DNA from 2 places in the Rothia sp. HMSC069C03 genome. Region 1 is predicted to be linked to the other one. Evidence: riboswitches for the same ligand, from Rfam matches in the RefSeq annotation. Region 1 holds a riboswitch; the other holds the start of a gene.
The links. Region 1 has a riboswitch for S-adenosylmethionine ahead of HMPREF2779_RS06120 (ABC transporter ATP-binding protein). Riboswitches for the same ligand answer to the same signal wherever they lie in the genome.
Positions count from the first base shown of each region.

Region 2: another riboswitch for S-adenosylmethionine. It lies ahead of HMPREF2779_RS00385 (bifunctional o-acetylhomoserine/o-acetylserine sulfhydrylase); the one in region 1 lies ahead of HMPREF2779_RS06120 (ABC transporter ATP-binding protein).

Region 1 is NZ_KZ627138.1:81,138-84,899, reverse strand. Features, by position in the region: gene HMPREF2779_RS06125 (LLM class flavin-dependent oxidoreductase) at 91-1,518, opposite strand; SAM riboswitch class IV at 1,633-1,741, opposite strand; SAM riboswitch class I at 1,917-2,013, shown strand; gene HMPREF2779_RS06120 (ABC transporter ATP-binding protein) at 2,018-2,854, shown strand; gene HMPREF2779_RS06115 (aliphatic sulfonate ABC transporter substrate-binding protein) at 2,919-3,762, shown strand, end outside.
Region 2 is NZ_KZ627121.1:4,152-7,913, forward strand. Features, by position in the region: gene HMPREF2779_RS00375 (ABC transporter permease) at 1-102, opposite strand, end outside; gene HMPREF2779_RS00380 (ABC transporter ATP-binding protein) at 99-1,085, opposite strand; SAM riboswitch class IV at 1,442-1,554, shown strand; gene HMPREF2779_RS00385 (bifunctional o-acetylhomoserine/o-acetylserine sulfhydrylase) at 1,658-3,004, shown strand; gene HMPREF2779_RS00390 (homoserine O-acetyltransferase MetX) at 3,209-3,762, shown strand, end outside.

The DNA of each region.
Region 1 (3,762 bases):
CCGGGGATACACATCCTCAGCAGAACGGGCGTTCTTGTTTTCAATCGTTAAGTTTGAGCGAACCTACACGGTACGCATCAGCGGCAACGCTTATTCAGCGATTGCGCGAGCCGGGGTGTCAGCAGCCGAAGGCTTACCCACGTATGCGCCGCGGTACTTAGCAGCCGGGTGGCTGTCAGCAACCTTGGTGTGACCCTTACCGAAGATGTTCTCACGCAGGGTGTTGCCCTCGTACTCGGTGCGGTAGCGGCCGCGCTTCTGCAGCTCGGGAACAACGTACTCGATGAAGTCCTCGAAGGAGCCCGGGGAGACGTGGTATGCCAGGTTGATGCCGTCCAGGCCACCCTCGTCGATCCAGCGCTCAAGCTCGTCAGCAACCTGAACCGGGTCACCAACAATGACATCGCCCATGCCGCCGAGGGTGGTGTGCTCAGCGATGGCCTTGCGGGTCCACTTCTTGTCCTTCGCCTGCAGAGTGAAGGGGGTCAGGAAGGACTGAATCGACTCGGTCTGCACGTAGTTCAGGACCTCGTCCTCGTCGAACTGGGACAGGTCAACACCGGACCAGCCGCCGATGATAGCCTGTGCAGAGTCGAGGTTGATGTACTTCTTGTACTCCTCGTACTTTGCCTTTGCCTTCTCCTCGGTCTCATCCACGATGACGGAGAGCATTGCGAGGATCTTGACGTCGTCGCGGCTACGGCCCTGCTCCTCGGCAGAGGCACGGATACGGTCGGTCACAACGCGGGTCAGGTCCGGGCGCAGAGCGCTGATGAACACAGCCTCAGCGTGCTTACCGGAGAACTTCTGGCCGCGGCTGGATGCGCCAGCCTGGAAGATCACGGGGGTGCGCTGCGGGCTCGGCTCAGTCAGAGAGATGCCGGGCACGGAGAAGTACTTGCCCTTGTGGCCAATCGGGTGGACCTTGGAGGGGTCAGCGTAGATGCCGCGCTCGCGGTCCTTGACGACTGCGCCGTCTTCCCAGGAACCTTCCCACAGCTTGTAGCAGACGTCCAGGAACTCGTCAGCGATTTCGTAACGCTCGTCGTGCGGGATCTGGGTGGGCAGGCCCTGGTTCTCAGCAGCCGAAGGCAGGTAAGAAGTCACCACGTTGAATCCGACGCGGCCCTCAGTGAGGTGGTCGAGGGAGGCGTAGCGGCGAGCCAGGGTGTAGGGCTGCTCGAAAGTAGCGGCAGCAGTCACACCGAAGCCGAGGTGCTCGGTCACTGCAGCCATTGCAGAAATCTGGGTTGCGGGGTCATTCACGGGAACCTGAGCGGCACCCTCAATGGCGGGAGCGGCAGAGTTCTTGTACACGTCGTAGATGCCGACCACGTCAGCGATGAACACGGCGTCGAACAGGCCGCGCTCAAGGGTCTTAGCCAGGTCAGTCCAGTACTTGATGGTGTTGTACTCGGTTGCGCGGGAGCGCGGGTGACGCCAGAGGTCGAAGCTCTGGTGACCAATGCAGGTCATCTCGAATGCGTTAACTACGATGCGCTTCTTCTGCTCAGCCATCGATTTTCCTTTCGCGAATGATCGGGGACGATCGGGTTTGTACCCTGCACCCCGCGCGCCGCCTCCTTCTTGCCTTCTGCGTTCGGTGGTGGCCTTCGTGCAGGTGGCGCGTTCGCGCCGTACTTGCCTCTTTTCGTTGAGGCCAGATCATCATCTGGGGCACCCCGCTACGGGAGAGGGTTGCCGCCCGGCTAGCCAGAGCTTCGCGCCGGGACTCATGATCTCGTGGTTTGAGTGTACGGGGCGCGCGGGAGGGAGGTCACGTTTGTGACGAAAAAATCTTTTTGTGACGTGGAACCGAAATATTTCGTGATAAATGCGAAATATACGGTCATAGAAATTCATACGCGCCCGCCGGGTTGATTGAGGCACGCCACAGCCCATAGGGTGGGAGAAGCAAACCATCCAGAGCGACTGAGAGACCTGGCTCCACGACGTCGCAGCAACCGGCACGGATTCTTCCGCCCCCGGTGCTAACGCCAGGAACGATGGAAGTGACATGACACTCAACAGTGCAGTAACTGACGTACCCACCAGTGAAAAGAACGGCCACCACGCCGTATCCACCGCCGCCGTCCCCTTGAGCTTTGAAGGCGTCGGACAATCTTTCCCCGTGCCCGGCGGAACCCACGAAGTTCTTCGCGGAGTCTCCTTCACCGCAGCCCCCGGCGAGATTATCTCCGTCATCGGCTCCTCCGGATGCGGCAAATCTACCCTCCTGCGTGCAGCAGCAGGCCTGAACCGCATCACCGCAGGTACCGTGCGTATCGGCGAGAAGGCAGTGACCGGCCTCGACCCCCGCGTAGCTATCGGCTTTCAGGAACCGCGCCTGCTCCCCTGGCGCACCGTCGCCGACAACGTGGCGCTCGGACTGCCGCAGGGCACCAAAAAATCTGAAGGCGCAGCATCCGTAGCGCGTCTGCTCGACCTGGTCGGCCTGGGCGAATACGCAACCCACCGTCCCAAGGAAATTTCAGGCGGTATGGCTCAGCGCGTTTCCCTGGCGCGAGCGCTCGCACGCAACCCCGGCGTGCTGCTGCTCGACGAGCCCTTCGGTGCTCTGGACGCGCTGACCCGCATCAACATGCAGGATTTGCTGTTGGACGTGCACCGTCAAGACCCGACTACGATTCTGCTGGTCACCCACGATGTGGAAGAGGCGCTGTACCTCTCTGACCGGGTGATCGTCCTCGGTAAGGACACCCCGGAGGCGCCCGCCACCATCCAGCGCATTGTGACCGTTGACCGTTCTCACCCGCGTGACCGCGCCGATGCAGAGATCACGGCGCTGCGTAGCGAACTGTTGGCTGAGCTCGGCGTGGAAGATAACGCCTAAAGCCGCCACGCAACACATTTCTCACACATCACATCATCATCTTCAGAAGCGAAAAGATTTCATCATGACTTACTCCCCGTCTCGCCGTACCACCCTCAAGTCCCTTGCCGCAGCCGCCGCTTTTGCTACTCTGCTCAGTGCCTGCGCCGGTGAAGGTTCCGGTTCCGCTAACGCCTCCGGCGCTGCCGGTGGTGGCGATCAGAACACCGTGACCATTGACTACGCGACCTACAACCCGCTGTCCCTGATTATCCGCAAGAAGGGTTGGCTTGAAACCGCCCTCGCCGCCGAGGGTAAGAAGGTTGAGTGGGTCAAGTCGGCCGGTTCGAACAAGGCGAATGAGGCGCTGCGTAGCGGCAATATTGATGTCGGCTCGACCGCCGGTTCGGCGGCGCTGCTGGCACGCGCTAATGGCTCCCCCATCAAGGTCATTAGCCTCTACTCGCAGCCGGAGTGGTCGGCTCTGGTGACCCGCAAGGATTCGGGCATCACCAAGGTTGCGGACTTGAAGGGTAAGACCGTTGCCGTGACCAAGGGTACCGACCCGTACTTCCTGCTGCTGCAGGCACTCAAGCAGGAGGGTATCTCTGCTTCGGACCTGACCATTCAGAACCTGCAGCACGCCGATGGCCGCACCGCCCTGGATAACGGTCAGGTCAACGCGTGGAGCGGTCTGGACCCGATCATGGCTGCCGCCGAGGTGGAAAGCGGCGACGTGCTCTTCTACCGCAACCTGAACTTCAACACCTACGGCTTCCTGAACGCGACCGAGAAGTTCATTCAGTCCAACCCGACCGCCGCACAGACCATCGTGGACGTGTACGAATACGCTCGCGCCTGGGCTAAGAAGAACCCCGAAGAGGCTGTGAAGATTGTCGAGGAGGAGTCCGGCATTAAGCACGAGACCG
Region 2 (3,762 bases), on a different contig from region 1:
GCTAAAGCCCATGAGCCGTAGCTGCCGGGCGCACTCCTGCCACAGGTCGTACCGTCGACCCTGCCGCTGGAACTCTTCCGAGCGTTGCGTCTGAGCGTTCATCGTTTGAGCCCCTCCGCCATCGCCAGGTATGCCTCTTCCAGGGTTGCCGGGCGCGTGTACGGTTCGGTTCGCGCCCCAATGCGTGCGGCGGCAATCCCCTCCGTGAGGATACGGTGCGCCTCGCCCGCCTGGAACGTGGTGCGCTCGCCATGCCAGTAGAGGGTGAGTTCCCAGCCGGATCCGCGCGGGGCAAACAGCACCGCCGCCTTATCGCCGAGGAACCCGCGGAGCGTATCAATGCCCTCGGTGGCGGTGGCTTCAACCTGAACCACAGTCGTGGCGGCAATGCCGGCGTGCGCGGCAATATCCTCGAGGTTGCCGCTCACAGCAACGGAACCGGCACCCAAAACGGTGATGGTGTGCGCCAGGTCCTCGATTTCGCCCAGCAGGTGGCTTGTGAGCAGAATGGCGGTACCTTCATTTGCCAGAGATCTGATGAGGGCACGCACGGTCAGGGCGATATCGGGGTCGAGCCCGTTGGTCGGCTCATCCAGCAGGAGCAGGGTGGGGGAGCCGAGCAGGGCGCGGGCAATATGTAGGCGCTGTTTCATGCCGCGGGAAAACTCCTGGACAGGCCGCGTTGCCGCATCGGTGAGTTTCACGCGGGCTAGGGCATGCTCCACCTCGTGCCGTCGGGTCCGCCCGGAAACCCCCGCAACATCGGCGAAGAACAGCAGATTATCGCGGGCACTGGCGCGCGGGTAGAAGCCGTTCTCCCCGCCCAACGCGAGGCCCACGTGACGGCGCGCCCGCTGTGGATGGGCGATAGCGTCAATACCGTTCACGGTAAGGTTACCGCCGGTGGGTGTGAGCAGGGTCGAGCACATCTGCACGGTGGTGGTTTTACCCGCACCGTTGGGGCCGAGGAGGGCGTGAATTTCCCCGGAACTAACGCGAAGTGACACACGGTCGACTGCGGTAAAGGTATTTTCACCTTTGCCAAAGACGCGGCTGAGCTGCGCCGCATCAAGAACAAGAGACATGGTAGGTAACCTTCGGGTATGACCCTCTGGCCCCTATACCGGAGGGATGCTGAGCAGGATAAACGGCGTAGCGAGCCGTAGCGAGTTGTACCCTGCGTGAGTGTATGTGTCATTTCAGTGTACCAAAAAACCGTAGATAAAAGTGATGGGGGTTACTATGTGGATGGTGGGTGCCCGCCTCCGCATCTCGATTGCCTCGCCCTCGGATTGCCCCGGCACCGTCGCTCACGTTTTGTTGCAGGCGGTTTTTGGTGACAGACGTTAAAAAACGTCATCTTTGCAATGAAATGTCTTAAAGTACCGCGCACCCACAAAACCCTTGACCCCACCCAACGCCCTATGACACCCTGAATACAGGTCAAGAGCGCCAGCGATAAGCCCCAGCTAGCTGGCCGGCAACCCTCCTCCGCGGTGGGGTGCCCTGGGTGAAGACCAGGTGGCACGCAAAAGCGTGACGCAAGCGCGGGACCGATGTGACCGATAACGGTACATCAATCGTGACAGGATTATTCGACGACGATTCCTGTACCGTCGGCATGCGGCCCCCTAAGAATCCCCATTAGGAGCCACGCATGAGCAACAACACTACCGTCCCGACTCCCGCCAACCCCGCCGGTTGGAAGTTCGAAACCCGCCAGATTCACGCAGGTCAGGCGCCGGATGCCGCAACGGGAGCTCGGGCACTACCCATCTACCAGACCACCTCTTATGTCTTTGACAGCGCCGAGCAGGCAGCGAACCGTTTCGCCCTCTCCGAACTGGGCCCCATTTACACTCGCCTCAACAACCCCACCCATGAAGTAATCGAAAACCGTATCGCTTCCCTGGAAGGCGGCGTCGGCGCGCTGCTGCTGGCATCCGGTCAGGCAGCTATCACCTACGCAATCCTGAACATCGCCGGTGCAGGCGACCATGTGGTTGCATCGCCCTCCGTGTACGGCGGCACCTACAATCTGCTCAAGTACACCCTCGCCGACCTCGGTATCGAAACCACCTTCGTTGAGAACCCGGACGACCTGGATGCATGGCGCGCCGCAGTCCGCCCCAACACCAAGCTCTTCTACGGCGAGTCTGTGCCCAACCCCCGCAACGACGTGCTCGACATTGAGCCCATTGCCAAGATTGCGCACGAAAACGGTGTACCCCTGATCGTGGACAACACCGTACCCACCCCGTACCTGCTGCGTCCCATCGAGCACGGCGCAGACGTAGTCGTCCACTCTGCCACCAAGTACCTGGGCGGCCACGGCACCTCCATCGGCGGCGTGATCGTTGACTCCGGTAACTTCGACTACGGTGCAGACCCCGAGAAGTTCCCCAAGTTCAACCAGCCCGCCCCCGGCTACCACGGCCTGGTCTACGCACGCGATCTGGGTAAGGACTCCGCCTTCGGTGCGAACCTCTCTTACATCCTGAAGGCGCGCGTCTCCCTGCTGCGCGACACCGGCGCCGCCATCTCCCCGACCAACGCCTTCAACATCGGCATCGGCCTGGAGACCCTCTCCCTGCGCATCGAACGCCACGTCGAGAACGCCACCAAGGTCGCCCACTGGCTCGAAGCAAACCCGCAGGTCGAGAAGGTTATCTGGGCTGGCGTGGAATCCTCCCCCTGGTACGAGCGTGCACAGAAGTACCTGCCCAAGGGCCCCGGCGCGGTTCTCGGCTTCACCCTCAAGGACGCAACCCTGGAGCAGGCCCGCGACTTCGTGGACGCCCTCAAGCTGCACTCCAACGTGGCGAACATCGGTGACGTGCGCTCGCTCGTGATTCACCCCGCCTCTACCACCCACTCCCAGCTTTCCGCTGAGGAGCTGGAGAAGATTGGCGTGTACCCGAACTTCATCCGCCTGGCAGTCGGTATCGAGAACATCGACGACATTCTCGCCGACCTGCAGCTGGGCTTCGACACCCTCTCCTAAACGGTGACGCACCCGCAGGTGGACCGGCAAGCTACGGCTTTTCGGTCCACCTGCGGATTCCCCGTTACGGAGCATTTCATCAGCGCGCGGCACCGCCGCCTCGCTGCCTCAACCCGCAGACTCAACCGCAGATTCAACCCGCAGACGAGTACCCCGCTCACACCCGGCACCACCTCGCCGGCCAACCCAGTGAAGGGAACCCCCATGACCGCCCAGAGCACTAGCCAGTCCGGCACCACCCAGCCCGGCACTATCAACCAGCCTGTTACCGCGCCCATCCCCGTGGCAGGCACCCAGCGCGAACACCCCGAAGCGCAAGGCTACCTGCGTCAGCTGAACATCGGCGACCTGGAGCTCGAATCCGGCGTAACCCTGCCGCAGGTCACCATCGGCTACGAAACCTGGGGCACCCTCAACGAGGCTGGCGATAACGCCATCCTGATCCTGCACGCGCTCACCGGTGACACGCATGTCTCCCGCGGCGTGCCCACCCCCGACATGCCCGCCCCGCTGATTCGCGCCATCGAATCGGACGGCTGGTGGGAAGGCATCGTGGGCCCCGGATCGGTCGTGGACACCAACCGCTACTTCGTGATTGCCCCCAATATTTTGGGCGGCTGCTACGGCTCGACCGGCCCGGCAAGCATCATCCCGGAAGGCTACCCGGGCGCCGGTGAGCACTGGGGTTCCCGCTTCCCGCAGGTGAGCATCCGCGACTCGGTGCGTGCTGAGGCGCGCCTGGCTCGTGCCCTGGGTGT